One region of the Streptomyces sp. NPDC050535 genome, then DNA from elsewhere that is predicted to be linked to it. Evidence: riboswitches for the same ligand, from Rfam matches in the RefSeq annotation. Region 1 holds a riboswitch; each other region holds the start of a gene.
The links. Region 1 has a riboswitch for cobalamin ahead of ACIBLC_RS18015 (CbtB-domain containing protein). Riboswitches for the same ligand answer to the same signal wherever they lie in the genome.

Region 1 (10,332 bases):
GAGCTGGACGGCCTGACGCTGGATGTCGGTGAGGGTGCGCATGCAGCGGCGTACCTGCTCCCGCTCCAGCCGCGCCTCCACCTGTTCGCTCACCTCGTCGTACTCGGGGGTGTGCTCCAGGAGGGCCGCCTTGTGGTCCCGGGCCGCCGCGGCCTCCACCGAGCGCACCCGGTCGACCGCGCGGCGGTGGGCCAGGGTGAGGATCCAGTTGATGGCGGTGCCGCGGTCGGGGCGGTACCGGGGAGCGGTACGCCACACCTCCACCAGGACCTCCTGGGCCACCTCCTCCGACTGCGCCTGGTCGCGCAGGACGGCGCGGACGACGCCGAGGACCGGATTGACCACGGCGTCGTAGACCGACGCGAACGCGCCTTCCTCACCCAGGGCGACCTGACCGACCAACTCCTGAAGATCCGGTTCGCTCGAGGGGTTTCTGCCGATGTGCACGGCTTCTTTCACGGGGGTCCTCCGTGGTTGGGACATCTCCGGACGTAATCCGATCCTGAGAGGGCCACGGATTGGTCCTCGCACCGATAAAAACGCAGGTGGAGCCGGATGGCACGGGAAGGATGGCGGAGAGCGGACGGCAATGCCCTCCGCCGGGCGACCAAGCCACCGGGCGTCCGGCAACGAATCATCGGAGAACGGCTGATGTTCTCGGTGACTACGACCCGACGGTACGCGAGGAGCACGCATGGCAGGGCACGAGCAGCATTTCGCCCCCGAGGCGGCGGGCGCGCTGGTGCCTCGCCGGGTCCCGCGCCGGGCCCGGGCCGCCGTCCTGTTCCTGCACGGCGGCAGGGCGGACGGCCTGACGCCGTCGCGGCCTTGGCACCTGGCGGCTCTGCGGATGCGGCCCTTCGTGGGGGCGGTCGCCGCGGCGGTGCCGGAGGACTCCGTCCTGCTGGGAGAGGTGCGCTACCGGCTGCGCGGCTGGAACGGCGGCGCGGCCGACCCCCTGCGGGACGCCCGGCAGGCGCTGAGGGAACTCGCGCGGCTCGCCGGAGACGTCCCGGTCGTCCTGGTGGGCCACTCGATGGGCGGTCGCGCGGCCCTGCGTGCCGCGGCCGAGCCGCAGGTCCGTGCCGTACTGGCGCTCGCGCCCTGGATTCCGGACGGCGAACCGGTGGCCCACCTCCGGGACAAGGACGTCCTGGTCCTGCACGGAGACCGCGACCGCGTCACCGACCCGCACGCGTCCGTGTCGTTCGTCCACCGGGCCCGCGAGGCGGGCGCCCGCGCCGACGTCGTAGTGATCCCGGGCGGCGACCACGCCATGCTCCGCCGCGTACCGACCTGGCACCGTGCCGCGGGCTCGGCGGTCGTCGGCTTCCTGCGGGCCGGCTGCACGACCGTGTGACCCGGATCCCGCGGGCCCCCGCCGTGGACGGGGCCGGTGCCCGCCCCGGTCTCTGCTGCTCCAACGGAGTTTCGGGGCGGGGTTGTTGGGCCGCAGGACCGGCCGGGGGCCCTGTGTTTCCCCGGCGGGCGTGAGTGCGTACGCCGGGGGGCGTCGCCCCAACTCGCCGAATCTGTACGGCCTGGAGCTGCGGACCTGCGAAATCGACGAGCTCGGTGGGTGTTAGGTTCACGCCCGTCCCCCCGGTCGGCTGACGGCCGGCGACCCGGCCGCCGTACGCGGATGCCGTACGCGGATGCCGTACCCGGTGGAGACCCGAACCCGTGACACCAGCAGGAGGAGCCTTCCCGTGACCAGCCGTGTCATCTTCATCTCGCCCGCCACGAGCCGGGCGTTGCGGCAGGCCCGCTTCGACGACGGCGACTCGATCGACGACGCGGGAGCGGCCCGGGCACACGCGGCGGCCGGATCGCTCCCCCGCGCTGTCCGGGTCGTCGCCACGCCCAGTGTGCGGTGCCGCGAGACGGCGACGGCACTCGGTCTCCGTGCCGAGGACGCTCCGGGGCCCGCGGCATGGGACGCGGGCCGCTGGCGGGGCCGCACGCTGGACGAGGTCGGCGCCGCCGAGCCGGAGGCGGTGGCCCGCTGGCTCGCCGACACCGCCTCGGCACCCCACGGCGGGGAGTCGGTCGAGGATCTGTGCGCCCGGGTCGGGAGCTGGCTGGACAGCGTGGCGGACACCGACGGCCGCACGCTCGCGGTGGTCGAGCCGGAGATCGTACGGGCGGCCGTCGTCCACGCCCTGGGCCTGCCCGCCGAGGCGTTCTGGCGGCTGGACGTGCCTCCGCTGACGGCGACGGAGCTCAGCGGCCGGGCCGGGCGCTGGAACCTGCGGCTGGGACGGTTGCTGGACGAACCGGAGGCCGGCGCGGACGTCTGAGCCGCGAGGGCCGGGCAGCGGCCGGAGACTCCCGGTTCCCTCGGGTCCGACATCCGCCGGAAGCCGTTCCTCCCCGCTCGCCGCGCACTTGATGGGTCCTCACCGGAAAACGCGAGAGGGCCCCCGGACGGTTCCGTGGGCCCTCACCGGTGTCGCGGGACGGGTCAGTTGGGGGCGGCGACCGGCCGGGCCGTTGCGACCTTCGCGGGGCCGGGGTTCAGCAGCCGTTCGGCCAACTCGCCGAAGGCGAGGCCGAATCCGCCCCACAGGGTGATCTGGATGGCCAGCGCGGAGACGCGGAACCGCCACAGCACGGCGGCCGGGAAATCGGCGGGGACCTCGTTGATGACGGGCAGGAACGCGTACGCCAGCCCGATCGCGAGGGCGAAGGCGGCCACCGCGGCGACGGTGGCGTACCAGGTGCCCAGTCTCGGCGCGAGCCGCTTGCCCAGGATGGTCGCGGCGATCGCCAGCAGTACGCCTAGCACCATCATCAGGAAGTACAGGGTGGTGCGCTTGGCGATGGTGTCGTGGTCGCCGACCGCCGGCGGGTTGGCCGGGTACTTCAGGAACGGCACGACGTAGACCGCGAGCAGGGCGCAGCCGGACAGCAGCAGCGCGGTGGCGCGCGGGCTGAAGCGGCCCACGCGGCCGAGCGCGAAGCAGAAGGCGAGGGCGGCGATGCCGCCGAAGGCGACACCGTAGACCAGGACGCCGGTGGCCAGGCCCGCGGTGGACTGCAGGCTGCGGGAGACGAGTTCGACCTCGTGCTCGTGGCCCGCGGCGCGGGACTCCTCGAAGCTGATCGCGCTGTCGACGCTCGGCTCACCGAGGAAGTAGGCGACGATCAGGGCGAGCACGCCGGCACCGAGGCCGGCGAGCATGCCCCGCACGAGGAGATTTCTTACCGTTGCGGAGTTCATGAGCTGCGCCGAGTCCTTCGTCAGTGGCAGGGGAAGCCGAGAAGGTGGCGTGCGTCGTGCACCCACTCGTGGACTTCCCCGCCGGAGACGACGGAGGTGGCGCCCTGTTCGGCGCCGACGAAGTACAGCAGGACCAGCATCAGGATGCCGAAGAAGACCGCCCAGGGAGCGATGTCCTTGAGCGGCAGTTTCGCCGGGATGGCGGGGGTGGTGGGCGTCGGCTGGGCGACATGCTGCGCCATGGCAGGGCCTCCTCGGGAGTTCGCGTCCCATCTCGGTGGTGCACTGGACGACGGCTACGGGTCTGACTTGCCCCCCTCTCGCATAAGGGGTGGCACACAGTGGCGCGACCGTGCCGGGTTCCCACCGGCTTCCGTTCTGCCGTCGTCGATATCGCACCGACGGTACCGCGTGGCGGGTACATGGCCAAGACCAGGCCACCAGGCGTGATCCGTTTCTCCGGTCCGGCGACCGGTCGTCCGTCCCCTGTCCGAAACCCCTGACTCCCGGGGCCGGTTGGCGGGCCGACGCCGCATCCTCGCGAATACCAGGCGGGAAGAACGCTGCCCGCGATGGGGTGACATTGCGCACATCAGCGGCGGACGCGTCTAGCCAAGGGGTTCTTTGTCGCTGACAGTTGGGCGGGATATTTCCCATTCAATCGGCACAGAAGGATCCCTCCCATGCGCGATTCCTCCGACGTCCCCGTACAGCCCCACCCCGTCACCGTCGCCGAAGTGATACCCGGTGATCTTCTCGCGCTGTCGGAAGAGGACGTGACGGCGAACCGGTGGTACGTGGTGATGCACACCCTGCCGGAGAACCCGCAGACCATTCGGCTGGCTCTGCGACCGCCTCTCGGCGGAAGTGATCACGAACGGGTATTCCCGCGGAATCACCAAGTGACGGTGGGGAGTCGGCGTGTGGATGTCGCCGGAATTCCCGAGATCGATTCGGCCGGTCTGGAAACGGTCGAATTCAGGGACGGCGATCGGATCACCTCCCTGCGCGCCGTCGACCCCGGGGCCGTCGAGGAGTCGTACAGCCGCCGGTGGGGCCGGTGGTACCGGGATCTGGAGAGCCGGGACGAGGAGCCCGAGTCGGACTCGCAGCTGCGCGAACGGGTCGCGCGGGAAGTCGCCGAGGGTCATGTCGTACGGCATCTTCCGCGGCCCCGTGCGAGTGCGGCCGCCGGCGCCGTACGGCCTCGGCGGGTCGTGGTCACCGGGCTCGGAGCCGTGACGCCGCTCGGTGTGGGGGTGGCCGAGCTCTGGCAGGGACTGGTCGAAGGGCGGTGCGGGATAAGGGAGTTGGCGGGTGAGGAGTTCGCCGGGCTGCCGGTGCGGCTCGCGGGGTCCGTTCCCGTGGATCCCGCGGAGCTGCTGCCCCGGCCGCAGGCCCGGCGGATGAACCGGGCCGCGCAGTTCGCGGTGATCGCGGCGCGCGAGGCCTGGCGGGACGGCGAGCTGGACGGCGCGGGGACGGTCGAGAGCGGGCTCGATCCCGAGCGGGTCGGGATCAGCGTCGGCGCCATCCTCGGCGACGCCTCCGTGCTCGTCGGCGGTGACCGGCGGCTGCGGGAGAAGGGGCCGCGTGCCGTGTCACCGCTCACCACACCGATGACCGTGCCCTCCCAGGCCGCCTCGCAGGTGTCGCTCGCGCTGCGGATCACCGGCGAGGCCCGCACCGTGAGCAGCGCCTGCGCCTCCGGCACCGAGGCCATCGGGCAGGCCGTCGACCGCATCCGGTACGGGCACGTCGACGTCGCCCTGGCCGGTGGCGCGGAGGCGGTGGTCACCCCGGCGATCATGGCCTCGTTCGCCGCGATGCGCGCCCTGTCCACCCACGGGCTCGGAGACGGCGGATCGGCCAGCCCTTCCCGGCCGTTCGCCCGCGACCGCGACGGCTTCGTGAACGGGGAGGGCGCCGGTTTCCTGCTGCTGGAGGCCGAGGAGCACGCGCGGGCACGCGGGGCGCGGATCTACTGCGAGGCAGCCGGGTGGGGACTGTCCGCCGACGCCCACCACATGGCCGCGCCCGACCCCTCCGGCAGCGGTGTCGCGCTCGCGATGCGACGAGCCGTACGGGACGCCGGCGCCCATGCAGTGGACGTCATCCACGTCAACGCCCACGCGACCGCCACCACCGACGGCGACCTCGCGGAGGCGGGCGCCCTGCGGGCCGTACTCGGCGGGAGCGTGCCCGTGACCGCGCTCAAGGGCCACCTCGGTCATCTCCAGGGCGCCGCGGGCGGGGTGGAGGCCGTGGCCGCCGTGCTCACCCTCCACCACGGAGTCATTCCGCCCACCATCGGCTGCGAGGACCAGGACGACGCCATCGAACTGGACGTGGTGACCAGGACGCCGCGGCCACTGCCCGCCCTCGGCGACCTCGCCCTCAGCAACTCGTTCGGATTCGGCGGCCACAACGCGGTGCTGGCACTCCGGCGCCTGGCGTGACCCCGGCGACGCGGGCCCGGGAGGACATCCGCTCGCCCGGTGCGATTCAGGCGGACGCGCGCTTTCGGGGTGCCGCCTTCTTCGCCGCGGCGGCGCTTTTCGCGGTGGTCTTCTTGGCAGCGGCCTTCTTGCCGGCGGCCTGGGCAGTCGACTTGGCGGTCGTTCTGTCGGTCGCCTTCTTCGCCGCCGAAGTCTTCGCCGTCGCCTTTTTCGCCGTCGTCTTCCTGGCGGCCGACTTCTTCGCCGTCGACTTCTTTCCGCCGACCTCCTTGGGGGTCGTACGGGCGGGGAGCCGCTTCACCTCGGCTGCCTCGCCGGATTCCTCGCCCTCGCCCCGTGATTCCTTGGCCGCGCGCACGCTCTTCTCCAGGGCGGCCATCAGGTCGAGTACCTTGCCGCCGGTCTTCTCGCCGGCGGGTGCGGCGGGGGCCTCCACACCGGAGGCCTTGGCGGTGACGAGTTCCTCGACGGCCTCGCGGTAGTCGTCGTGCAGGTCGGCGAGCTCGACCTCGCCGAGGGTGTCCATCAGGGCGTCCGCCAGGTCCAGTTCCTTGTCACGGACGGTGACACCGGCGTCCGGGGCGACGTCCTGCGGCGCCCGGATCTCGTCCGGCCAGAGCAGACCGTGCATGGCGATGACGTCGTCGACGACCCGCAGCATGCCGAGGCGCTCCCGGCCCCGCAGGGCGAACTTCGCGATGGCGACCTTCTGGCTGCGTTTCAGGGCCTCGCGCAGAAGGGTGTACGGCTTGGCGGCGGGGACGCCGTTCGCGGACAGGTAGTACGCCGTGTCCATCTGGAGCGGGTCGATCCGGTCGGCCGGCACGAAGGCCACGATCTCGATCGTCCTGGCGGTCGGGATGGGCAGCTGGGCCAGGTCCTCGTCCGTGATCGGGATCAGCGTGCCGTCCGCGTCCTCGTACGCCTTGCCGATCTCGCCGCCGGTGACCTCGCGGTCCTCCGCCTCGCAGAACTTGCGGTAGCGGATGCGGCCGCCGTCCTCCAGGTGGATCTGACGGAAGGAGATCGCGTGGCTCTCCGTGGCGTTCACCAGCTTGATCGGGATGCTGACCAGGCCGAAGGAGATGGCGCCGTTCCATATGGATCGCACGTGCAGCACCTTTCCGTCCGCGACGGCCTCTGTTCGCGACGGCTTTCGTCCGCGACCTTTCGTCCGCGACGACTTCCGTTCGATATCAGCCGTTTTTATGGGATTGTCATCGTATGACGCCGATCACCGAGGTGGAGGGGCGAAGGCTCGCGCTGAGCAATCTGGAGAAGGTCCTCTATCCGGCGACCGGCTTCACCAAGGGCGAGGTGCTGCACTACTACGCGACGGCCGCCGAGGTCCTGCTGCCCCACCTCCGGGACCGGCCGGTGTCCTTCCTGCGCTATCCGGACGGACCCGACGGCCAGGTGTTCTTCGCCAAGAACGTGCCGCCGGGTACGCCCGAGTGGGTCACCACCGCCGAGGTGCCCCGGTCCGAGGGGCCGGCCCGGATGGTGCTGGTCCAGGACCTGCCGACGCTGATGTGGGCGGCGAACCTGGTCACCGAGTTCCACACACCCCAATGGATCGTCGGGGCGCCGGGGGACGCGGACCGGCTGGTCCTCGATCTCGACCCGGGAGCGCCCGCGACCGTCGTGGAGTGCTGCGAGGTCGCGCTCTGGCTCCGGGAACGGCTGGCCGCGGACGGGATCGAGACGTACGCGAAGACGTCCGGGTCCAAGGGGCTGCATCTGCTGGCGGGGCTCGAGCCGACGCCCTCCGGGCGGGTGACGGAGTACGCCAAGGAGCTGGCCGTGGCGGCGGAGCGGGAGCTGCCGCGGCTGGTGGTGCACCGGATGACGCGGAACCTGCGGGCGGGGAAGGTGTTCGTCGACTGGAGTCAGAACGCCGCGCGGAAGACCACGGCGGCGCCGTACACGCTGCGGGCGCGGGCCGAGCCGACGGTGTCGGCTCCCGTCACCTGGGAGGAGGTCGCGGAGTGCCGGGTGCCCTCCGGGCTGGTCTTTCAGGCTCCGGACATCGCGGCGCGGCTGGAGGAGTACGGGGATCTGCTCGCGCCGCTGCTGGATGCGGGGCGCGCCCGTGCCCTGCCCTCGCCGTGAGTTTTTCGCCCCCTCCGCCCCTTCCCGTCCCGTTCCTGGGGGCTGCGCCCCCAGACCCCCCTTTCGCGCTTCGCGCTCGTCCTCAAACGCCGGACGGACTAAAAGATCACAGCCTTGTCCATGTGCGGCGGTCGCGCGCCATCGCGTGCAGTGCCTCCACGTCCGCCGGTTTCAGCAGGCCGCCCAGGCGGGCCAGGGCGGCGAGGTCGGTGTCCGTGAGTACCTGGGCCTCGCGGAGCGGGACGGTGACGTTCAGGTCGGCGGGGCCCGCCACGGCGAGCACGGGACGGACCTCGGCCGTCAGGGCGTACGAGGCGCGGTCGGCGTCCGCGCGGACGCGCCGGAGCAGGGGCTGCGGCTCGCGGCGGCCGATGGAGACCATCGGGTCGGCCACGAGGACCCGCTGCTTACGGGCGTACAGGGCGCGCACGGAGAAGAGGCCGCCGGGACCGATGACCAGGTGGTGGAGACGGTCGCCGCCCGGGAGCGGGATCGAGTGCAGGGTGTGCCAACCCGCGCCCTCCAGGTGGTCGAGGGCGTCGCCGACCGCCTGCTCGGCGGCGAGCGCGCGGCGCCGGGGGTCGGGGCGCAGCCGGTGGGCCGGGCCCGGGTCGCGGTCGAGGGCGATCACCAGCGCCTCGCCGGGCCGGTTCGGCGCCAGGTCGTCGTCCGGGTGGAGGGTGAGACGGGCCAGCTCCGCCGGGGTGGGAACCGGCGGCGGCCCCACCGTCACCGGGCCGGTCAGGAACGGGCCGAGCGCGTCGAGCACGTCCTCTCTGCGGTCCTCACTGATCAGGTTGACCCTGGCCGACTCACGGTCGTACCAGGCGACGTTCCTCCCGTCCGTCCGACAGACGTACAGCCGCTGCCGGCCGTGCCGCCAGGTCGGTATGACGCGCAGTCCGTTCATGCACCATCACCCCACGACCATGGGAACAGGCGGGGTGCTCCAGGGGCAAGAACCCGGTTACCTTTGTGAGCAGTTGGGGGAGTTGGTGGGAGGCGCCGTTGCGAACCCGCGGAAGGCCATCGGATGTTCCGGCCCCGGACAGCCCGTGGAGCGAGATCGTGCCCGGTCTGTGGATGGGAGGACACACGTTCGCGGGACGCTCCGGAGACCCGGAGTTCGCCGTCGTGCACGACGAGTTCGACCTGGTCCTGTCCCTGCTGCGGCTGTCGGGGCACGGCCCTGCCCCGGGTGTCGAGCACCATGTGTGGCCGGTCCCCGACGGGCCCCTCGACGGTACGCAGCTGGCGGGCGTCATCCGTCTCGCACAGGCCGCCGACGACGCCCTGGAGGACGGGCGCCGGGTCCTGGTCCGCTGCTTCCACGGATACAACCGTTCAGGGCTCGTGGTCGGGCACGCGCTGATGCGCGCGGGGCACACCGCGGACGAGGCGATACGGCTGATACGGAGCCGGCGCTCGCCGTGGGCGCTGCACAACGAGCTGTTCGTGGAGTACCTGCGGACCGGTCTCACCACGGCCAGGCTGCTGGAGGAACTGACGGAGCCGTGAAGCGGGCACGGCTGCCACTCCTCACGAGTCCGACCGGTGCACAAAAAGGACTTCCTTATGAATAATGCGAATAAGGTGTGCGAGGTCAGCTTCTAGCCCTTCCATCCCCCTCGCAGGAGCGCAGTGACCCACCACCGCCGCGCGGGCACGGTCCGCCGCGTGCCCAGGGCGTTCGCCCTGCTCGCCGCGGTTCCGCTGCTCGCACTGGCCGGCTGCGGCGACCCGGGCGGTCTGCGCGCGGCGGGCGGGACGCCCACCGCCGTGGGCCCGTCCCGGCTGTGGCCCACGCTGGCGCCCGCCACGACGCCCGCGCTCGACTACGGCGAGGCGGACACCGAGGTCGTCGAGGGCATCGAGGCCGCGCACGACGACATCCACCGGGTGGACCCGGTCGCGGCGCTGCGGGCCCAGGCCGCCGCCCATCCGGACGAGTACACCGGCAAGGAGGCGGACTATCCCGAGACCGCCGAGCGGCTCGGCGCGTGCGATCCGCCGGACTCTCGGGGCGCCCCGCGCGGCAAGGGCTGCCCGGTCCTTCAGTCGTACTACCGCGACCTCACCGGCGACGGCAAGGACGACCTGGTGCTGGGCTTCACCCTGCCCGGGGACCAGTTGGCCGTGCGGGTCTACACCTTCGAGAAGCACCGCCTGGTCCAGGTCATGGACACCACGGACGCCGTGATCGGCGTCGAGTTCGCGGGCAGCGACCTGATCATCCGGGCCGCGTCCAAACTGCCCGGCTACGAGTACCGCACGGTCTGGTCCTGGGACACGCACCAGCACGCGATGCTGGCGACGCGCGACGAGATCCTGCGGGTGGGCGACGGCTCCACCCCGTCCGGGTCCCCCGCTCCCCGGCCGAGCGCCTCCCCGAGCGCCTCATGAGAGGCCCCCGCCGGATCCTCCAGCGCCTCCCCCGGTGGACCGCGACCCTCACCTGGAAGGCCGCCGCCTTCATCACGGTGATGTGCTGCGGCCTCGCCGCACTCCTCGGCATCCTCGTGCACGTCTCGGTGACCG
Region 2 (10,332 bases), on a different contig from region 1:
CGGCGGTACGAGGTGGTCGAAGAAGCCGTCGTTCTCGTCGTACGTGATGAACAGGGCCGTCCTGCCCCACACCTCGGGGTTCGAGGTGAGCGCGTCCAGGACCTGGGAGATGTACCAGGCGCCGTAGTTCGCGGGCCAGTTGGGGTGCTCGGTGAAGGCCTCGGGCGCGACGATCCAGGAGATCTTCGGCAGCTTCCTGCCCTGCACGTCGGCCTTCAACTGGTCGAAGAAGCCCTCGCCCTTGCGGGCGTCCGTGCCGGTGCGGGCCTTGTCGTAGAGCGGGTCGCCGGGCTTGGCGTCGCGGTACTTGTTGAAGTACAGCAGCGAGTTGTCACCGTAGTTGCCTCGGTAGGCGTCGGAGATCCAGCCCCAGGAGCCGTTCGCGTCCAGGCCGTCGCCGACGTCCTGGTAGATCTTCCAGGAGACGCCGGCCGCCTCGAGGCGCTCGGGGTACGTCGTCCAGTCGTAGCCGACCTCGTCGTTGCCGAGGACCGGGCCGCCGCCGACGCCGTCGTTACCGGTGTAGCCCGTCCACATGTAGTAGCGGTTCGGGTCCGTGGAGCCGATGAACGAACAGTGGTAGGCGTCGCAGATGGTGAACGCGTCGGCCAGCGCGTAGTGGAACGGGATGTCCTCACGCGTCAGGTACGCCATCGTCGTCGACGACTTGTTGGGCACCCATTTGTCGTACTTGCCCTTGTTGAAGGCGGCGTGTCCGTCGCTCCAGCCGTGCGGGAGATCCTGGATGAACTGCATGCCCAGGTCGTCGGCGTCGGGACGGAAGGGGAGCACGTCCTTGGTGCCGTCCGACTGGTACCAGACCGATTTGTCGCCCGACGTCTTGGCCGGAACCGGGTCGCCGAAGCCGCGGACACCCCTCAGCGAGCCGAAGTAGTGGTCGAACGAACGGTTCTCCTGCATCAGGACGACGATGTGCTCGACATCGTCGATCGTCCCGGAGCGGTGGTTCGCGGGCAGCGCCGCGGCCCGCTCGATGCTGCTGTTCAGTGCGGTGAACGCCGCGGTACCGCCGGCGAGTTGGAGGAAGCGGCGCCGATTCACTTGGGGCATGGCTGGGTGACCTCTTGTCCTGACGGAAACAACGGACGTACGGGATGACCGGGCTGGCCGGGATACTGCTGGAACGTGTGCGATTGGAGTGTTCCAAGAGCACCGAACGGCAAGGAAGGGTCCCGTGGCCCCCGCGTGAAACTCGGAGGTACGTGCGGCGAACGGCGGTAAACGGAACGCCAACCCGGCCTCCCGCAACCAACGTCGGGCAAAAGTCTCGCCGCCCGGCATGTGGGCGATGTCCCCCGCAGCCTCGCGCGGCCCTCTAGGCTGGTCGGTGCAGCTGGTTCGCCCCGTCCGCCAGACGGGAGCGTCGCAAGAGGGAACCCGGTGGGAATCCGGGACTGCCCCGCAGCGGTGAGTGGGAACGACCGCCGTCATACGCACTGGGCCCGGCCGGGTCTGGGAAGCGACGGCCAGTAGATGTCCTCCGCAGGGAGGGCGCGCCCACAAGTCCGAAGACCTGCCCGCTGCCCGCGCGCGACCCCTCGTGCGCGGACATCCCGGTGACCTCGTGGGCGGGTCGGCGCACATATCGGACGGACGACCGTGTCTCGCGTACGAGGATCGTTCCGTCCGGTCGCCGGCCCTTCGCGCCCTCGTCCCGTCCCGGGATTCCAGGGAGATATCTCGCGAAGGAGATTTCCGTGACAGCGAAGTCCGCAGCCGCGGCAGCACGGGCCACCGTGTACGGCTACCCCCGTCAGGGCCAGGGCCGGGAGCTCAAGAAGGCGATCGAGGGCTACTGGAAGGGCCGCGTCGACGCCGACGCCCTCCGGGCCACCGCCGCCGAACTGCGCCGGGCCAACTGGGAGCAGCTCGCCGGTGCCGGCATCCACGAGGTCCCCACCGGTGACTTCTCGTACTACGACCACGTCCTGGACACCAGCGTCATGGTCGGCGCGGTCCCCGACCGTCACCGGGACGCCGTCGCCAGCGACCCGCTCGACGGGTACTTCGCGATGGCGCGCGGCACCCAGGACGTCGCGCCGCTGGAGATGACCAAGTGGTTCGACACCAACTACCACTACCTGGTACCCGAGTTGGGCCCTGACACCGTCTTCACCACCGACTCCGCCAAGCAGGTCGCCGAGTTCAAGGAGGCCCTGGCTCTCGGGCTCACCGCCCGGCCGGTCCTCGTCGGCCCCGTCACCTACCTGCTGCTCGCCAAGCCCGCGCCCGGCGTGGCCGCGGACTTCGACCCGCTGACCCTCCTCGACCGACTGCTGCCGGTGTACGCCGAGGTCCTCGCCGACCTGCGCGCGGCGGGTGCCGAGTGGGTACAGCTCGACGAGCCCGCGCTCGTGCAGGACCGCACGCCCGCCGAGCTGAACGCGGTCACCCGCGCCTACCGCGATCTGGGCGGACTCGCCGACCGCCCGAAACTGCTGGTCGCCTCCTACTTCGACCGGCTGGGCGACGCCCTGCCGGTACTGGCCAAGGCCCCGGTGGACGGCCTCGCCCTCGACTTCACCGGCACGGCCGCCGCCAACCTGGACGCGCTCGCCGCCGTCGGCGGACTGCCGGGCAAGCGCCTGGTCGCCGGCGTCGTCAACGGCCGCAACATCTGGGCCGACGACCTGACCAGGTCGCTCGCCACCCTGGGCACCCTGCTGGGCCTGGCCGACCGGGTCGACGTGGCCGCGTCCTGCTCGCTGCTCCACGTCCCGCTCGACGCCGCCGCCGAGAGTGACATCGAGCCGGAGATCCTGCGCTGGCTCGCTTTCGCCCGCCAGAAGACCGCCGAGATCGTCACCCTCGCCAAGGGTCTCGGCCTCGGGACCGACGCCATCGCGGCGGAACTGGCCGCCAACCGGGCCGACCTGGCCTCCCGGGCCGGTTCGGCGCTCACCCGCGACCCCGCGGTGCGGGCCCGGTCCGCCGCCGTCGCGGACGCCGACGCCCGCCGCTCGGAGCCGTACTCCGAGCGCGCCGCCGCCCAGCGCGCCCACCTCGGTCTGCCCCTGCTGCCGACCACCACCATCGGCTCCTTCCCGCAGACCGCCGAACTGCGCACCGCGCGGGCCGATCTGCGCGCCGGCCGGATCGACAGCTCCGGGTACGAGGACCGCATCAGGGCCGAGATCGGCGAGGTGATCTCCTTCCAGGAGAAGACCGGCCTCGACGTCCTCGTGCACGGCGAGCCCGAACGCAACGACATGGTCCAGTACTTCGCCGAACAGCTCACCGGCTACCTCGCCACGCGGCACGGCTGGGTCCAGTCGTACGGCACCCGTTACGTCCGCCCGCCGATCCTGGCCGGTGACATCTCCCGCCCCGAGCCGATGACGGTGCGCTGGACGACGTACGCCCAGTCCCTGACCGACCGCCCCGTCAAGGGCATGCTGACCGGCCCTGTCACCATGCTCGCCTGGTCCTTCGTCCGTGACGACCAGCCGCTCGGCGACACGGCCCGCCAGGTCGCCCTCGCTCTGCGGGACGAGGTCAACAACCTTGAGGCGGCCGGGACTTCGGTCATCCAGGTCGACGAACCCGCGCTGCGCGAAACGCTGCCGCTGCGCGCCGCGGACCATCCGGCGTATCTGGCGTGGGCCACCGAGGCGTTCCGGCTCAGCACCGGCGGCGTACGCCCGGACACCCAGATCCACACCCACATGTGCTACGCCGAGTTCGGGGACATCGTCCGGGCCATCGACGACCTCGACGCCGACGTCATCAGCCTGGAGGCGGCCCGCTCACACATGCAGGTCGCCCGGGAGCTGGCCGAGCACGGCTATCCGCGCGAGGCCGGTCCCGGCGTCTACGACATCCACTCGCCGCGCGTGCCGAGCGCGGACGAGGCATCCGCCCTGCTGCGCAAGGGACTTGAGGCCATCCCCGCCGAGCGGCTGTGGGTCAACCCCGACTGCGGACTGAAGACGCGCGGCTGGCCCGAGACGCGCGCGTCGCTGGAGAACCTGGTCGCGGCGGCCCGGACGGTCCGCACCGAACTCGCCGGGTCCTGACCCGCCGGGACGACCGGGAAGGGCACGCCGCGGCCCCTTCCCGGTCGTCCCCGGCCGTCGGGCCGGAGCAGGTCACGGAAGGTACGTGTAGGGCTCCTCGATTAGGTGCTCGCCCGTGAGGGGAGCACAGGGTGGAGAAGTGAGCCCTGTACGCGCCCCCGCGTGCGCGGGAAAAATGCGCTTTGTCAGAGGTCAATCGGCCGGGGTATCGCCCACCCGGGCCACCGAGTTCCAGAAAGACAGGTCGGCCACCGTGCTCTTGCGTCTGCCCACGTCCGTGTCCGAAGCACAGGAGTGCCTGGCCGAAGGGGCGGTGCCCATAGGCGGGGCGACACTGGTGTGGGCGGGCTGGCAACGGGACGGCTTCCCGGAGCAGGCGATGTCGTTGCGCGAACTGCCGGCGGCCAACGCGGTCGAGCGAGGGGCACTGGGCGCGGGTGTCGTGCTGAACCGGATAGACGACAGCGTGCCGGAGGCGCTGCGCCGGGCGGCCTCCTCCGTGGGGACCGGCGCGGTCCGCCGGACGGCCACCGTCGGCGGCAACCTCGTCGGCAGCACGCTGCGATGTCTGCTGCCCGCGGCGCTCGTCCTGGACGCCCGCGGGGTGGTCCTGGAACCGGACAGCGTCTACGAGACCGACCTGGCCGAGGTGCTGGCCAAGCGTCATCTGCTGCTCAGCCTCCACTGGCGGGAGCCGGTCGCCAGCAGTTACCACAAGCTGACGGGCGAGGCGGGCGGGCCGCCGCCCCTCGTCGTCGCCGCCGCCGTGCACCGTGGCGAGGACGGTCCGTCCCGTCTCCGGGTCGCCGTCCGCGACGGCTACGAGGTGCTCAGCGACGGCACCTCGTGCGACGGCGACACCGAGCAGGTCCTCGACGCCCTGCGTCGCACGACAGTCGGCGGACTTCCCGACCCGGCTTGGGAAGTGGTCCGCCAGCAGGTCACCGAACTCCTGGGCCGCCCCGGCGTCCGCTGAGAAAGGCCGATTTCCCCGAGTCGGAGCGGGCCGCCGACTCGGGCTGTCCGCTCGGGCCGCCGACTCGGGACGCCTGCTCGGGCCGCCGACTCGGGATGCCCGCTCGGATCTCAGACCCGTAGCCGGCCCGTCTCCCGTTCAGCGAAGGCGCGGAAGCCGCGCGGCGGGCGGCCGGTGAGGCGCTCGACCGTGTCGGTGGTGCGGTCCTCGGCGCCGTCGGCGATGGCCCGGTCCATGCCGGCGAGCATCGCGGCGAACTCGGCGGGCATGTCGGCGGTCAGCCGGTCACGCATCTGCTCGTAGGACAGTTGACTGTGCGTCACGGTATGACCGGTGACCTGGGTGAGGATCGCCGCGATGTCGCCGTAGCTCAGCGCTGTCGGCCCGGTGATGATCAGGTCGGTGTTCGGGGCCGACGTCTCGGTCAGGGCGTGGACGGCGACGGCGGCGATGTCGTCGGCGTCGACGAATCCGACGCGGCCCTCGCCGGCCGCCGTCCGGATGGTGCCGTCCGCTCGGACGGTCCGGGCGTGCGCGTGGTCGCCGGTGAAGTTCTGCATGAACCACGAGGGCCGCAGGACCGCCCACTCGGCGAACAGGCCGGGCAGTGCCCGGTGAACCTGCCCCACGGCGGGGCCTCCCTCGGGGATCGCCGACGAGCTGAGAAGAACCGCGCGCCGCACTCCGGCCGCCCGGGCCTGCCGGAGGAAGGGCAGCATGACGGCTGCCGGGTCGGGAGCGCCGAGCGGCGGGATGAGATACATCCGGTCCACGCCTTCGAGGGCTCCCTCGAAGGACGTCGGGTCGTCCCAGTCGAACCGCACGGCGGTGGCGCCGTCCACGGGGGTGGCGCGGCGGCCGGCGGCCTTGACGCGCCGTCCCGCGGCGGCCAGTTGCGCGACGACACGGCTGCCGGTGGTGCCGGTGGCCCCGATGACCAGGGTGAACTCCTCGGCGGGGTTCATCGGTTGCTCCCGGCGAAGTCCGCCGCGGGGTCCTGGACGGCGAGCGGGTTCCAGTAGTCGCGGTAGTGGGTGATGAGGCCGTCCCTGACGGTGACCACGGCGATGTAGGACATGTCGAAGGGGCTGTCGGTGTCCACCAGCCTGCCCACACCGCGCATCTCGACCACGATGGTCTCCGGGGCGAGGGTCTGGTGGATCTCGACGTAGGGGAAGTCGTGCAGGTCCACGTGGTCCGGATACGAACGCATGTACTCGGCGATGGCCGTCCTGCCCTCCAGCCGCTTCGGCCAGCCTTCCGGCGCGAAGGGGAACTCGAGGACCCCGTCCCCGTCCCACAGGTCCACCCAGCCGGGGATGTCCTTGTCCAGCAGAAGCCGCAGGCCGCGGCGGTACAGGTCCACCGGTGCGGTGTTCGTGTTCATGGGGTGCTCCGTCCCGTAGAATGCGGACCCTGGGTCCGCTTCATGTGGCCGACGATACGGACCCCGGGTCCGTTTTGCAAATGGAGGCACGCATGTCCGACCGCAAGCCCCGCGCGGACGCCGCCCGCAACCGCGAGGCCGTCCTCGCGGCCGCCGACACGCTGTTCGCCACCTGCGAGAGCCCGGAGGCGGTCACCATGGCCGACATCGCGGCAGCGGCCGGCGTCGGCAAGGCGACGCTCTTCCGCGGCTTCGGCGACCGCACCGGCCTGATCCACGCGCTCTACGAGACGCGGCTCGCGCCCATCAGACTCGCCGCCGAGGAAGGCCCGCCGCCGCTGGGGCCCGCGACCCCGCCACTCCAGCGCGTACCCGCCCTTCTCGACGCCGTCCTGTGCTTCAAGATCGACAACCGCCACCTCGCCCTGGCACTGGAGGGAATCGGCGGCGACAGCCCTTACCGGGCGGAGCACTACGAGCGGTGGCACAGCACGCTCCAGGAGTCGCTGGAGAAGGTCCCCGGACTCACCGACGGCGACTTCGCCGCGCACGCCCTGCTCGCCGCCGTCCGCGCCGACCTGGTCGAACACCTCATCGGGCGGCAGCGGATGACACGCGATCAGCTGCGGGCCCAGCTCGCGGCCTTCATCGCCCGACTGCTGGGATCCTCCGCACCACGGGACTGACCACCCGCGCCCGCGCATCGGCCTCGACCAGCGTCGCGCGACCCTCGGCGCGGCCCAGGTCCGCCACCTGGACGACGGGGCTCCGGGACCGGCGGAGGCGCTCGCCACGCGGGGCGAACCCGCTCACCGAGAGGGTCGTGACGACAGCCGTGAAGGTCCCGGTCGGTCGTGACGAGCGCCGTGAAGGTCCTGGTGGGCGAGGCGATGCCGGAGGCGTGGAGCCGTGGAGTTATTTGCACATCGGCGAGCACGAAACTAGCCTGCTCATGGATGTGCAAATAACTCGTCACCCATGGGAGCCCTCGTGCCCTTCCCTGCCAACACCCCAGTCGAGAAGATGACAGGGCCGTACGCACGGCGCTGGTGGGCACTGCTCGTGCTCTGTCTGAGCCTCCTGATCGTCGTCATGGCGAACACGTCGCTGATCGTGGCCGCGCCGGACATGACCCGGGACCTGAGCCTGAGCAGCAGTGACCTGCAATGGGTGATCGACGGCTACACCGTCCCGTACGCCGCGCTGATGCTCGTACTCGGTGCGATCGGCGACAAGTACAGCCGCCGCGGCGCCCTCGTCACCGGTCTGCTGATCTTCGCCGGCGGTTCGGTGATGGGCAGCCTCGTCGACCGGACCGAGCTGGTCATCACGGCCCGTGCGGTCATGGGCATCGGCGCGGCCGTGGTCATGCCGGCCACGTTGTCCCTGCTGGTCGCGACCTTCCCGCGGGCCGAGCGCGTCAAGGCCATCACGGCGTGGAGCGCCACCTCGGGCCTCGCCATAGCCGTCGGCCCGTTGGTTGCCGGATGGCTCCTCGAGGACCACGCCTGGGGCTCGACCTTCCTGATCAACGTGCCGATCGCGGTCGTCGCCGTCATCGGCGCGCTGGCGCTGGTGCCGCCGTCCAAGGCGGCGGGCATCGGCCGGATCGACTACGTCGGCGGGCTGCTCTCCATCGTGTCGATCGGCTCCCTGGTGTACGCGACGATCGAGGGCCCGCACTTCGGCTGGGGCGCCGGACCCGTGACCGCCGCCGTGGTCGCCGTGGTCGGTCTCGTGGCCTTCGTGGCCTGGGAGTTGCGGCACCCGCACCCCATGCTGGACGTACGGAAGTTCCGGATGCGTCCGTTCACCGGCTCGATGATCGCGGTGCTGTTCTTCTTCTTCGGCACCTTCGGCGCGATCTACTACTCCACCCAGTACCTCCAGTTCATCCTCGGCTACAACGCCTTGGAGACGGGTGTACGCCTGCTGCCGCTGGCCGGAGCGGTCTTCCTCGGCGCCGCGGTCACCGGGCGTCTGACCCCGAAGCTCGGGGTGAAGCCGATGGTGGTGACCGGCATGGTCATCGGTACCGCCGGAGTCTTCCTGCTCACGCTCGTCGACAAGGGCTCGACGTACACCGACTTCCTGGCCCCGATGATGATGCTCGGCTTCGCGATCGGCCTGAGCGTCTCCCCTGCCACCGACACCGTGATGGGCTCCTTCCCGGAGTCCGAGCTGGGAGTCGGCGGCGGCGCCAACGACACCTCGATGGAACTGGGCGGTTCCCTCGGCATCGCGCTGCTGGGCTCGCTTCTCGGCACCGCCTACCGCGACGAGCTGACCGACCTGATCGGCGGCCGGCTGCCGGCCGCGGCGATGGAGACGGCGAAGGACTCGGTGGGCGGCGGTCTGGCGGTCGCCCAGGAGGTCGCGAAAACCCCCTCCGGCGGGGCGCGGCAGGCACAGGCCGTGGTCGACGCCGTTCACGAGGCCTTCGCCCACAGCATCGCGCAGACCAGTCTGGTCGGCGGAATCATCATGGCCGCGGGAACGCTGATCGTCCTGGCCGTCCTCCCCGGCCGCCGAGCCGCCGGAGAGCGCCGACCGGAGTCACCGGTCACGCCGGAGGCCGACCACGACAAGGAGCACGCCGACTCCGTCTGAGAGATCCCGCCCGGCTCCGGCCCCGGCGATCGGGGCCGGGGCCGCAGACGCCTCGCGAACCCGGGAGCCGAGGCCTGTCAGGGCCGGAGGCACATCAAGGCCGTACGACAGCTCAGTCGTCGGACGTGGTCTCCGCGACGGCACTCGACGGGACGGCCATCGCCGCGACGGCCGTGGCCACGGCCTGCGCCCGCTCTCGCGGCACCCCGGCCGCGATGAGCGTGGAGACGGCGGCCCGGCTGCCGTCGTCTTCCAGCTCACCGGTGTTGACCGCCTCCAGCAGGGCGACCGACATCGCTTCCAGCCCGGCGCTCAGCACGGCGGCCGGCAGGTGCGTATGGAAAACGCCGTCCCGCTGACCCCGCGCCAGAATGGCCGTGGCCCGGTCGCGGGCCGGTGCCAGGATCTCGGCCACGCGTTCCGTACCCAGATCGCGCCGGGCCAGCGCCAGGAGCAGACGGTAACGGTCCCCCACGGGCCACATCGAGATCTCGAGGTGGGCGAGCGCGTACTCGGCGGGCTCGGACTCCGCGAGCCGCGCACCGGCTGCCAGCGCGCCCCGAAGAGCCTCGGAGGCCTCCTCCGCGAGCGCCTCCAGCAACGCCTCACGCCCCGGAAAGTGACCGAAGAGCGTGCGCCGTACGACACCCGCGGCTCGGGCCAGTTCCTCCAGGGTGACGTCCGGATTCCGGCCGAACTCCCGGCGGGCGGTGGCCAGGATGCGCGCCCGGTTGGCCCGCGAATTGCTTCGCAACGGCTCGCGGACGACGGCCTTGGCCACGGAGAACCTCGATGGATCGGTGCGGAGAGCGACGGACGGGGTGGAAGAGGGGGAACCCGTCCATTCTCGCACGGAGACCTCTGTCGGCTCCGGCTGCTCGAACGCTCGCGGCTGCCTGACTGGTCCCGAGCCGGGCCGGTCAGGCGGCTGTCGTGCGACTCAGGCCCGCCGACCATCGGCCGTCAATCTGCTCCAGCCAGCACCCCGGCCGAGCCTCAAGTTAGCTTAGGCTAACCTTTCTTTGTGGCGAAGATCAGACTCATGCCGAAGCATCCGACGCTGTTCCGCGGCGCAGTGGTCAGGAGTGTGCGTTTCTCTCCGTCGATGCGGCGCGTGACGGTGTCCGGGGCCGACTTCGCGGACTTCCTGTGGCGGGGCTACGACCACTGGTTCAGGCTGTTCCTGCAACTGCCGCACCAGGACGGGTTCATGCTTCCACAGCTGGAGGGCTCGAAATGGTGGGAACCGTACCTGGCCGTCCCCGAGGACGTACGGCCGCACTGCGCCAACTACACGGTCGCCGACTTCCGTCCCGAGACCG
Region 3 (10,332 bases), on a different contig from region 1:
CCGGTGGCCCGCCCGTCCGTTACCACCACGACCAGCGGTCGCCGCGCGGCATCCCGCAGCCGCTCGACCCGCAGGACGTCACGCGCCTTCAGCAAGCCCGCCGCGAGCGGTGTCCGCCCACCCGTGGGCAGCGATTCGAGGCGCGCCGCGGCGGCGTCCACCGAGGAGGTGGGAGGCAGCGCGACCTCGGCCGCCGACCCGCGGAAGGTCACCAGACCCACCTTGTCCCGCCGCTGGTACGCGTCGAGCAGCAGCGACAGCACCGCACCCTTCACGGCACTCATCCGCTGCCGCGCCGCCATCGACCCGGAGGCGTCCACCACGAACAGCACGAGGTTGCCCTCACGCCCCTCCCGGGTGGCCTGCCGCAGATCGTCCCGCCGCACGACAAGACCGCGCCCCGAACGCCCGCGGGCCCGCTGATGCGGCGCCGCCGCCTGCACGGTCGCCGCCAGGTGGAGCTTGGTGAGAGCCCCCTGGGGCCGCCGCGATCCGGTCGTCCGCCCGTGCTGGGTCCGCGCCCGCGAACGCCGCCCGGCCGCACCCTCCCCGAGCCCGGGCACGCTCAGCACCTTCGTACGGAAGGGCTCCGCGGCCCGTGCGGGGGACTGCTCGCCGCCGCCCTGCGCGCCCGGTGCCCGGCCCTCCTCCGAGGGCTCGCCCTGCGCCGGAACCTCACCGGCGGGGGAGTCGTCGGCGGGAGAGTCACCGTCCGGCCCGTCCTGCGGAGGCTGCCCGCCGCCACCGGGCCCGTCCGGATCCGGATCGTCGTCCTCGCCGCCCCCTTCGCCGCCGTCCTGCCCGCCGAACTCCTCCAGCGTCTCGTCGAGCTTGTCCTCGTCGATCCCCGGAGCGTCGAAGGGATTACGCCGCCTGCGGTGCGGCAGGGCGAGCAGCGCCGCCTGCCGCACGTCCTCCGCGAGCACCTCGGTGCGCCCCGCCCACGCGGCCAGCGCGGTCGCCGTCCGTGCCATCACGATGTCGGCGCGCATGCCGTCCACCTCGAAGGCCGCGCAGGTCGCCGCGATCTGCCGCAGCGCCCCGTCCCCGAGCCGCACCGAGGGCAACAGCGCACGCGCCGCCACGATCCGCGCCCGTACGGCGGACTCCTCGTCCGCCCACCGCGCCGCGAAGCCCTCAGGATCGTCGTCGTACGCGAGCCTCCTGCGCACCACCTCGACCCGCTGGTCGGGCTCCCGGGACGCGGCGACCTCGACGGTCAGCCCGAACCGGTCGAGCAACTGCGGCCGCAGCTCCCCCTCTTCGGGGTTCATGGTCCCCACGAGCAGGAAACGGGCGGCATGCCGTACGGAGACACCCTCGCGCTCGACGTAGGAGGCGCCCATCGCCGCCGCGTCCAGCAACAGGTCGACCAGGTGGTCGTGCAGCAGGTTGACCTCGTCGACGTACAGGATCCCGCGGTGCGCGTCGGCCAGCAGCCCCGGCTCGAAGGCCTTCACGCCCTCCGCGAGCGCCCGCTCGATGTCGAGGGCACCCACCAGCCGGTCCTCGGAGGCACCGACGGGCAGCTCGACCATCCTCGCCGGGCGCTTCGTACCGGGACCGACCTCGTGCGGCCCGTCCGGGCAGGCGGGATCGGGGGCAGCCGGCGCGCACGAGAACCGGCACCCGGCGACCACGTCCACCTCCGGGACGAGAGCCGAAAGGGCGCGTACGGCGGTGGACTTGGCCGTCCCCTTCTCGCCGCGCACCAGCACACCGCCCACGGCGGGCGACACGGCGTTCAGCAGCAGCGCGAGCCGCAGGTCGTCCTGGCCGACAACGGCCGTGAACGGAAAGGGAGTACTCACTGGTCGTCGCCCTCCAAGTCGCCTTCGAGCTCCAGATAGGTGGCACGCAGCCGCTCCAGCGTCTCCGCGTCCGGCTCGGCCCACAGCCCCCGGTCGGCGGCCTCCAGGAGCCGTTCGGTGATCCCGCGCAGTGCCCAGGGGTTGGACTTCTTCATGAAGTCCTGGTTCTCCGGGTCGAAGACGTACTCCGCGCTGAGCTTCTCGTACATCCAGTCGTCCACGACCCCGGCCGTCGCGTCGTACCCGAAGAGGTAGTCGACGGTCGCCGCCATCTCGAAGGCACCCTTGTAGCCGTGCCGCCGCATCGCCGCCATCCAGCGGGGGTTGACGACCCGGGCGCGGAACACCCGGTGCGTCTCCTCGCCCAGCGTCCGCGTCTTCACCTGGTCCGGTACGGCGGAGTCCCCGACGTACGCCTCCGGGCTGGTGCCCGTCAGATGGCGCACCATGGCGACCATCCCACCGTGGTACTGGAAGTAGTCGTCCGCGTCGACGAGGTCGTGCTCGCGGGTGTCGACGTTCTTGGCGGCGACGGCGATCCGCCTGAACGCGGTCTCCATGTCCCCGCGCGCCGCCCGCCCGTCGAGCCCGCGCCCGTACGCGTAACCGCCCCACACCGCGTACACCTCGGCCAGGTCGGCGTCCGAGCGCCAGTTCCGCGCGTCGATCAGCGGCAGCAGCCCGGCCCCGTACGCACCCGGCTTCGACCCGAAGATACGAGCCGTCGCGCGGCGCCGGTCACCGTGCTCGGCGGTGTCCTCGTCGGCGTGCCTGCGCACGTAGTTGGACTCGGCGGGCTCGTCCAGCTCCGCCACCGCCCGCACGGCGTCGTCGATGAGACCGACCACGTGCGGGAACGCGTCCCGGAAGAACCCGGAGATACGGACCGTGACGTCGATGCGCGGCCGGCCCAGTTCCTCCAGGCCCACGATCTCGAAGCCGGTGACGCGCCTCGACGCGTCGTCCCACACCGGGCGGCAGCCCAGCAGCGCCAGGATCTCCGCGATGTCGTCGCCCTGGGTGCGCATGGCGGAGGTGCCCCAGACCGTCAGACCGACGGACGTCGGGTACGCGCCGGTGTCGGTCAGATAGCGCTGGATCAGCGAGTCCGCGAGCGCCTGTCCGACCTCCCAACTCAGCCTGGACGGGATGGCCTTGGGGTCGACGGAGTAGAAGTTGCGGCCGGTCGGCAGGACGTTGACCAGCCCGCGCGTCGGCGATCCGGACGGGCCCGCCGGGACGAAACCGCCGTCAAGTGCCTTCAGGATGTGGTCGATCTCGTCAGTGGTCCTCGCCAGTCGCGGCACGACCTCGTCGCACGCGAACTCCACCACCGCGATGGCGTCCGGGAGTTCGACGCCGAGGACCTCACGTACGAGCGCGGTGCTCTCGGCCGACACCCAGCCGCGCTCCTCCATGCCCTCCGCGATCCGGCGGCACAGCTGCTCAAGGAGGTCGATGGCGTCGGCGCCGGTCCGCGCGGGCCCGTCGACGAGGTCCGTCAGTTCCACCGGCACCTTCACCGGCGCGCCGGGCTCGCCGAGCAACTCCTTCTCGACCAGGCCGAAATGCTCGGCGAGACAGGCCCGCAGACCGGGCAGCGCGTTCGCCTTGCCGCCCCACACCTGCGAGGCCCGCAGCACCGCCAGCACGAGGTTCACCCGCGGCTCGGCCTCCGGACCGCCACCGAGAATGTGCAGGCCGTCCCGGATCTGCACGTCCTTGATCTCGCACAGATAGCCGTCGATGTGCATGACGAACGAGTCGAAGTCGCCGTCGTCCGGCTGGTCGTCGACATGCAGGTCGTGGTGCAGCTCGGCCGCCTTGACCAGCGTCCAGATCTGCGCGCGCACGGCCGGGGCCTTCGTCGGGTCCAGGTCGGACACGAGCGCGTACTCGTCGAGAAGCTGCTCCAGCTTCGCCAGATCGCCGTAGGTGTCCGCGCGCGCCATCGGCGGCACGAGGTGGTCGACCACCGTGGCGTGCCCGCGCCGCTTGGCCTGCGTGCCCTCGCCTGGGTCGTTGACGATGAAGGGGTAGATGAGGGGGAGTTCGCCGAGCACGGCGTCGGGCGCGCAGCCGCCGCTGAGCCCGAGTCCCTTGCCGGGCAGCCATTCCATCGTGCCGTGCTTGCCCATGTGCACGACGGCGTCGGCGCCGAACCCTGCTTGAGAAGATGCAGTCTCCAGCCACCGGTACGCCGCCATGTAGTGGTGCGACGGCGGCATGTCCGGGTCGTGGTAGATCGCGATCGGATTCTCGCCGAAGCCGCGCGGCGGCTGGATCATCACGACGACGTTCCCGAACTGGAGGGAGGCCAGCACGATGTCGTCCCCGTCGAGGTACAGGTTGCCCGGCGGCTCGCCCCACGCCTCCACCATCCCGCCGCGCAGCTCGGGGTCGAGCTTGTCGAACCAGGCCCGGTAGTCGGCCAACGGCACGCGCGCGGGAGCGGAGGCGAGCTGTTCCTCGGTCAGCCACTCGACATCATGGCCGCCGGCCGCGATGAGGCGGTGGATCAACTCGTCGCCGTTGTCCGGGTATTCGGTCAGCGCGTACCCGGCGCCCCGCAGCGCGTCGAGCACCCGCACCGCCGAGGCGGGCGTGTCGAGACCCACCGCGTTCCCGACCCGGGAGTGCTTGGTCGGGTAGGCGGTGAAGACCAGCGCGAGCTTCTTGTCGGCGTTCGGCTTGTGCTTCAACCGGGCGTGGCGCACGGCGATCCCGGCGACGCGCGCGGCCCGCTCGGGGTTGGCGACATAGACCGGAACGTCGTCGGGGCCCTGCTCCTTGAAGGAGAACGGCACGGTGATGAGCCGCCCGTCGAACTCCGGGATCGCGACCTGCATCGCCGCGTCCATGGGGGACAGGGCGGCGTCCGAGGCCTCCCACGCGGCATGCGAGGAGGTGAGGCAGAGCCCTTGCAGCACCGGGATGTCGAGATCGGCGAGCGCCCCGATGTCCCAGGCCTCCTCGTCACCGCCGGCGGAGGCCTCCGAGGCGTGGGTGCCGCCGGCCGCGAGCACGGTGGCGACCAGCGTGTCGGCCCTGGCGAGGATCTCGTACAGTCCCGCGTCGGCGTCGCGCAGCGAACCGCAGTACACGGGAAGGGCGTTGGCCTCCCGCGCCTCGATCGCGTCGCACAGCGTGTCCACGAAGGCGGTGTTGCCGGACAGTTCGTGCGCCCGGTAGAAGAGCACGCCGATCGTCGGGCGCCCCTCGACGAACGCGCGCTCGCCGTGCACGCCGTACGCGGCCATCAGCCGCGGCTCCTCGAAGCCCTCGCCGGTGAGCAGCACGGTGTCGGAGAGGAAACGGGCCAGCTCGGTCAGGTTCTCCGGGCCGCCCTCCACGAGATAGCGCAGCGCCTCGGCGACCACACCGGCGGGCACGGACGACTCGGCCATCAACTCCGCGTCGGGAACGGCCTCCCCGCCGAGCAGCACGGTCGGAACGCCGGACGCCTTCAGGAAGGCGAGCCCGTCCTCCCAGGCACGCTTCCCGCCCAGCAGCCGTACGACGGCGACGTCCGCGCCCGCGACCAGCGCGGGGAGTTCGGCGGCGACATCCACCCGGGTCGGATTGCCGATCCGGTACGCGGCGCCGGAGGCCCGGGCCGCCAGCAGATCCGTGTCGGCGGTCGACAACAACAAAACTGTGCTCATGCGGGCGCTCCCGGTGGAATGAAAGGCAGTCCTGACGGCGCGCCCGACTCGATGAGCCGCCACAGCGCGTCCGTATCCGCGTGTTCCTCGATCAGATCGCCGAGCAGGTCCAACTGCGCCTCGCGCAGCGCCGCGAACGACGTGTCGGCGGCCGGTACGAAACGACGGCCCGCGGCGGCCGCCACCTCGCGCAGGAACGCGCGCCTGAACCCGTCCGACTCCAGCGAGCCGTGCCAGTGCGTGCCCCAGACCGCGCCGACCCGGCAGCCGTCCAAGAAGGCCTCGCCGCCGGTGACTCGGGCGATGCCGTGATGGATCTCGTATCCCTCGACAGGCTCGCCGAGCGCCTCGCCGACGGGCCGTGCGAGCGTCTTCTCCCGCGCGAACCGCACCCGTACGGGCAGCAGTCCGAGCCCGTCGACGTGCCCGGCCCGTGACTCGACCTCGTCCTCGATGTGCTCGCCGAGGAGCTGGAAGCCGCCGCAGATGCCGAGCACGGGCCGTCCCTCGGCGGCCCGTCGCGCGATCGCGTCCGCGAGGCCGCGCTCCCGCAGCCACTCCAGCGCCTTCACCGTCCCCCGGGTCCCGGGGACGACGACGAGGTCCGCGTCGGTCAGTTCCTCGGCGCGGTCCACGAACCGCACGACGACACCCGGTTCGGCGGCCAGCGCGTCCACGTCCGTGAAGTTGGACATCAGGGGGACGGCGCAGACGGCGACCCGGAGGATGTCCTGGCCGACGGGGGCGGCCACCACCGACTCCCGGACCGTGCCCCTCAGCGAGACCCGCAGCCCGTCCTCCTCGTCGATCCCGAGCCCGTGCCGGAAGGGCAGCACACCGTAACTGGGCCGCCCGGTGAGCCCCTTGAGCATGTCGAGGCCCGGCTCCAGCAGGGAGACGTCCCCGCGGAACTTGTTCACCAGGAACCCGGCGACGAGTTCCTGGTCCTCGCGGGAGAGCAGCGCGACGGTCCCGAAGAAGGACGCGAAGACGCCGCCACGGTCGATGTCACCGACGACGAGCACGGGCAGCCGCGCGTTCCGCGCGATCCCCATGTTCACGATGTCGGTCCGCCGAAGATTGATCTCGGCGGGACTGCCCGCCCCCTCGCAGATCACCGCGTCATACGTGCCCCGCAGTTCGGCGAGACACTCCAGCACGGTCCCGAGCAACGACTCCTGCCGGCCGCCGTGATAGCCGCGGGCGCTCATCTCGCCCACGGGCCTGCCCATGAGCACGACCTGACTGCTCCGGTCGCCGCCCGGCTTGAGCAGCACGGGGTTCATCAGCACGCTGGGCTCCACCCGGGCGGCCTGCGCCTGCATGGCCTGCGCCCGCCCGATCTCGGCACCCTCCCGCGTCACGAACGAGTTCAGCGACATGTTCTGCGCCTTGAAGGGCGCCACCTTGACACCCTGGCGCACCAGCCACCGGCAGATCCCGGCGGTCACCACGCTCTTGCCGGCGTCGGAGGTGGTTCCGGCGACCAGCAGCCCGCCGCTCATGAACCGCCTCCCCGCCGCTTCGGCAGCAGGCCCGCGGCACACACGCCGAACGCGAGCCAGCTCACACGCCGGGACAGCCGCACGGCGCGCTCGATGTCGCCGACCGCGACGGCCCGGCCCTCCCCGTTCAGTACGGGCCGGTGCTCGACCCTTCCCCCGTACGCGAGGGTCCCGCCGAGCCGCACCCCGAGCGCCCCCGCGAACGAGGCCTCCACGGGACCGGCGTTGGGGCTCGGATGCCTCCCCGCGTCAGCGCGCCAGGCGCGCACGGCGCCCCGCGGGTCGCTTCCGGCGGCGGCGGCGAGTACCGCGGTGAGCCGCGCGCCCGGCCAGCCCGCGACGTCGTCGAGCCGTGCGGAGGCCCAGCCGTAGCGCCGGTACCTGGAGGACTTGTGCCCGACCATCGCGTCCAGGGTGTTGACGGCACGGAACCCGACAAGACCGGGCACGCCGGCCACCGCACCCCACACCAGAGCCCCCACCACGGCGTCGGAGGTGTTCTCGGCGACGGACTCGACGACGGCCCGGGCGATCCCGTCCGCGTCGAGAGCCTGCGGATCCCGCCCGCACAGACGCGGCAGCCGCTCCCGGGCCACCTCGACGTCGCCGGCCGCGAGCGCGCCGCCGATCGCCCGGGCCTCCCGGCCGAGGGAGGTGCCGCCGACGACGGCCCAAGTGGCGGCCGCGGTCAGTGCGATGGAGGCGGTACGGGAATCACGTACGGAACGGGCGGCGAGCGCCGCGAGCCCGGCGGCACCGCCGGCGCACACGGCCGTGTGCAGCGCGCCCCAGCCGCGGTGGTCCCGCCAGAGCGTCCGTTCCACGGCACCCGCGGCCCGCCCGAAAGCGGCGACCGGATGTCCACGGCGGGGATCGCCGAGCAGCAGGTCACCGAGAAGGCCGGCGGCGGCGCCGTACGCGAAGACGCGATCGGCACGCACCGGCTCAGCCGGCCGTCAGGTCAGGCACAGCCGTCGTTCGCAGGGCACTTGGGCAGCCGCGCATGGCGATATGTCCTCACTCAGGGTGTCCACGCCCTGGTTCGAAGAGACCGGCGGTGAGAGTTCCTGGCTCCCGGGGAATTCCTTCCCCGATGACAGTGGCGGGACCGCGCCGGACTCACACCGGCTTCCTCTCTTGCCGCCGTACTTGGCCCCGGCAGTCCACCACGGGGTTGGAAGACCCGTCAACTTGCTGTTGACCTGCGACGGAGGAGTGTGCTGAGGCCCACACGGGGCCGGTTTTCCTCTAGGCCGACAAAAAGACCTTTCATAGACTCGAATACGACAATCGGGGAGCGGTCCGAGGGCGGTTGCCTCCGTGTGGTGACGTGGTGGGGCTCCTCTCGGCGGCCCTCTGGGCCGACCAAGATCACGGCGCTATCGTGACTCGGCATGGGGGAAAGAGACGGACACGCGTCGGGGGACGCCGGCTCTTGGGCAGCAGGAGGTAGGCGTGTCCTATGAGAACTCGTCCGAGCGGTTCTGGCACAAGAGCAGCTTCAGCGGGGCCGATTACGACTGTGTCGAGGTGGCGTTCGTCGGAGACGGCGTGATCGTCCGTGACTCGCAGAACCCGTCGGGGCCGTATGTCGTCCTGTCCGCCGAGCGGTGGCGGACTTTTCTGACGGCTTTCGCCGGCTCAGGGGGAGGGGGAGAGACGTGACGGATCATCATCTCGCCGAGATGCGGCACGCGGTGAACGGACTGCGCGGGGGGCCGCGGAGGATCTCGGTGTCGCTCGGGACCGTGCTGATGTGCGCGGTGCTCGGCGCGATGGCCGCGCTGACCGGCGCGGCAGCCGCACTGCTGGTGGACGGCATGGCCGCGCGGCTTACCGCCTGGGTGCTGGTGGCCGCGGTGACAGCCGTGGCCGCGGGACTGTGGTGGGGCTTGGCGGAGTTCAGGAGGAATCGTCCGCCGACTGCCTGTCCGCCGGCAGCTCGGACTGCCGCTGAGCCGGGACCACGGCCCGGCGGTCGTCGCTGAGGGCGGGTTCCGTCGAACCGGTCTGCGCGATCACCTTGGCCAGCTGACGGCTCATAGCGACCACCGGGGTCATCACGACGCCGGTCACGGTACCCATCAGCCATGGGTTGGTCAGTCCGAAGGCCGCCATGGCGCCGAGCAGTCCGGCGAGGCCCGCCACCAGCACGAGGATGCAGCTGGTGCAGTAGACGATCTTCGTGGTGAAGACCCGGAGATGGTCGTCCGTGCGATGACGGTCCAGGGTGTCCATCCGGTCGGCACGGTCCTGGTCCGCCATCGCGTCCCGCACGAGCTGGTTGTAGGAGAGGTCGGCGACGGGGGTCTGCCACCGAGCCGAGTCGGCGGAGGGGATGTCGTCGGCGTCCGCGTCGCCGCTCCCGCCGTCGTCGCCGTCGGAAGGGTCACCGGCGTGAGCGGCGGTGGCTCCAGCGGGCGCTTGGGCACCGGTGGCTCCACCGGCCCCTTGGGCACCGTCCGCACCGCCGGTACGCCAGGGTGCCCGCCCGATGGCAGTGAAGACCTCCCGCCACCACTCATTCCACGCGGCTGGCAGCATATGAGGCCTCCTCGCTTCTCCCGGGCTGCTGGGGCCCGGCAGATCAGCTGCTGTCGATACCGTCCCTGATCCGGCTGATCAGTTCGATGGCCTGCTCTCCGCCGAGGGCGACCTCACGGAGATATTCGAAACACTCCTGGTGGCGCACGATCAGTTCGTGGTCGTCACGGGTGGACTGGTTTCCCTGGACCTCGAGATAGAGCAGGTCCTCGTCGTCGAGAAAGCCCAGCAGGATGAAGCTGCCGCGGGTGGAGTAGTGGGCGCCCGCGGCGAAGGGGAGCACCTGGAGGGACACCTGGGGGCGCTTCGAGGTGTCGATGAGGTGCTGCAACTGGGCGCGCTGCACCCTCGGTCCGCCGACCTGCCGGTGCAGTGCCGCCTCGTCGACGACGAAGAAGGTCAACGGCGGGTCCTCGCCCTCCATCGTGCGTTCCTGGCGCGCGGTGCGCAGCTCCACGATTCGCCGGGCCCGCGCCTCATCGACCCGGGGGGTGAGCAGGGCCATCGCGTAGTCGTCGGTCTGGAGAAAGCCGGGCACCACGATCGGGTTGTAGGTACGGATCGACGCGGCGGCGCTCTCGTAGCCCAGGTACTGACCGAACCCCGGTCCCAGGATGTCGTTGTACTGGGCCCACCAGCTCGCGCCCTTCGAACCGCGCGCGGCTTCCTCCAACTCCGTGACGAGTTCGAGTTCCGCCACCTCGTACTGCTGGAGCAGGGCGCGCAGATCGGTGACCGAGAGGCTGACCGTGCCCTGCTCGATTCGCATGATCTTGGAGAGTGACCAGTCGAGGGCGTGGGCGGCCT

Region 2: another riboswitch for cobalamin. It lies ahead of metE (5-methyltetrahydropteroyltriglutamate--homocysteine S-methyltransferase); the one in region 1 lies ahead of ACIBLC_RS18015 (CbtB-domain containing protein).
Region 3: another riboswitch for cobalamin. It lies ahead of ACIBLC_RS34340 (cobalamin biosynthesis protein); the one in region 1 lies ahead of ACIBLC_RS18015 (CbtB-domain containing protein).

Annotation. Positions count from the first base shown of each region.
Region 1 is NZ_JBITHE010000007.1:117,636-127,967, forward strand. Features, by position in the region: gene ACIBLC_RS17995 (sigma-70 family RNA polymerase sigma factor) at 1-459, opposite strand, end outside; gene ACIBLC_RS18000 (alpha/beta hydrolase) at 695-1,360, shown strand; gene ACIBLC_RS18005 (histidine phosphatase family protein) at 1,710-2,300, shown strand; gene ACIBLC_RS18010 (CbtA family protein) at 2,465-3,223, opposite strand; gene ACIBLC_RS18015 (CbtB-domain containing protein) at 3,244-3,465, opposite strand; cobalamin riboswitch at 3,500-3,641, opposite strand; gene ACIBLC_RS18020 (beta-ketoacyl-[acyl-carrier-protein] synthase family protein) at 3,907-5,682, shown strand; gene ACIBLC_RS18025 (Ku protein) at 5,729-6,802, opposite strand; gene ligD (non-homologous end-joining DNA ligase) at 6,907-7,794, shown strand; gene ACIBLC_RS18035 (nuclease-related domain-containing protein) at 7,901-8,704, opposite strand; gene ACIBLC_RS18040 (dual specificity protein phosphatase family protein) at 8,803-9,312, shown strand; gene ACIBLC_RS18045 (hypothetical protein) at 9,436-10,197, shown strand; gene ACIBLC_RS18050 (ATP-binding protein) at 10,194-10,332, shown strand, end outside.
Region 2 is NZ_JBITHE010000001.1:900,583-910,914, reverse strand. Features, by position in the region: gene ACIBLC_RS03845 (phosphocholine-specific phospholipase C) at 1-1,071, opposite strand, end outside; cobalamin riboswitch at 1,389-1,536, shown strand; gene metE (5-methyltetrahydropteroyltriglutamate--homocysteine S-methyltransferase) at 1,719-4,037, shown strand; gene ACIBLC_RS03835 (FAD binding domain-containing protein) at 4,291-5,013, shown strand; gene ACIBLC_RS03830 (NAD(P)H-binding protein) at 5,124-5,978, opposite strand; gene ACIBLC_RS03825 (nuclear transport factor 2 family protein) at 5,975-6,400, opposite strand; gene ACIBLC_RS03820 (TetR/AcrR family transcriptional regulator) at 6,493-7,086, shown strand; gene ACIBLC_RS03815 (MFS transporter) at 7,391-9,010, shown strand; gene ACIBLC_RS03810 (helix-turn-helix domain-containing protein) at 9,123-9,791, opposite strand; gene ACIBLC_RS03805 (siderophore-interacting protein) at 10,053-10,332, shown strand, end outside.
Region 3 is NZ_JBITHE010000022.1:65,565-75,896, forward strand. Features, by position in the region: gene ACIBLC_RS34325 (putative cobaltochelatase) at 1-1,811, opposite strand, end outside; gene cobN (cobaltochelatase subunit CobN) at 1,808-5,476, opposite strand; gene ACIBLC_RS34335 (cobyric acid synthase) at 5,473-6,981, opposite strand; gene ACIBLC_RS34340 (cobalamin biosynthesis protein) at 6,978-7,922, opposite strand; cobalamin riboswitch at 8,022-8,165, opposite strand; gene ACIBLC_RS34345 (DUF397 domain-containing protein) at 8,437-8,646, shown strand; gene ACIBLC_RS34350 (hypothetical protein) at 8,884-9,525, opposite strand; gene ACIBLC_RS34355 (helix-turn-helix domain-containing protein) at 9,569-10,332, opposite strand, start outside.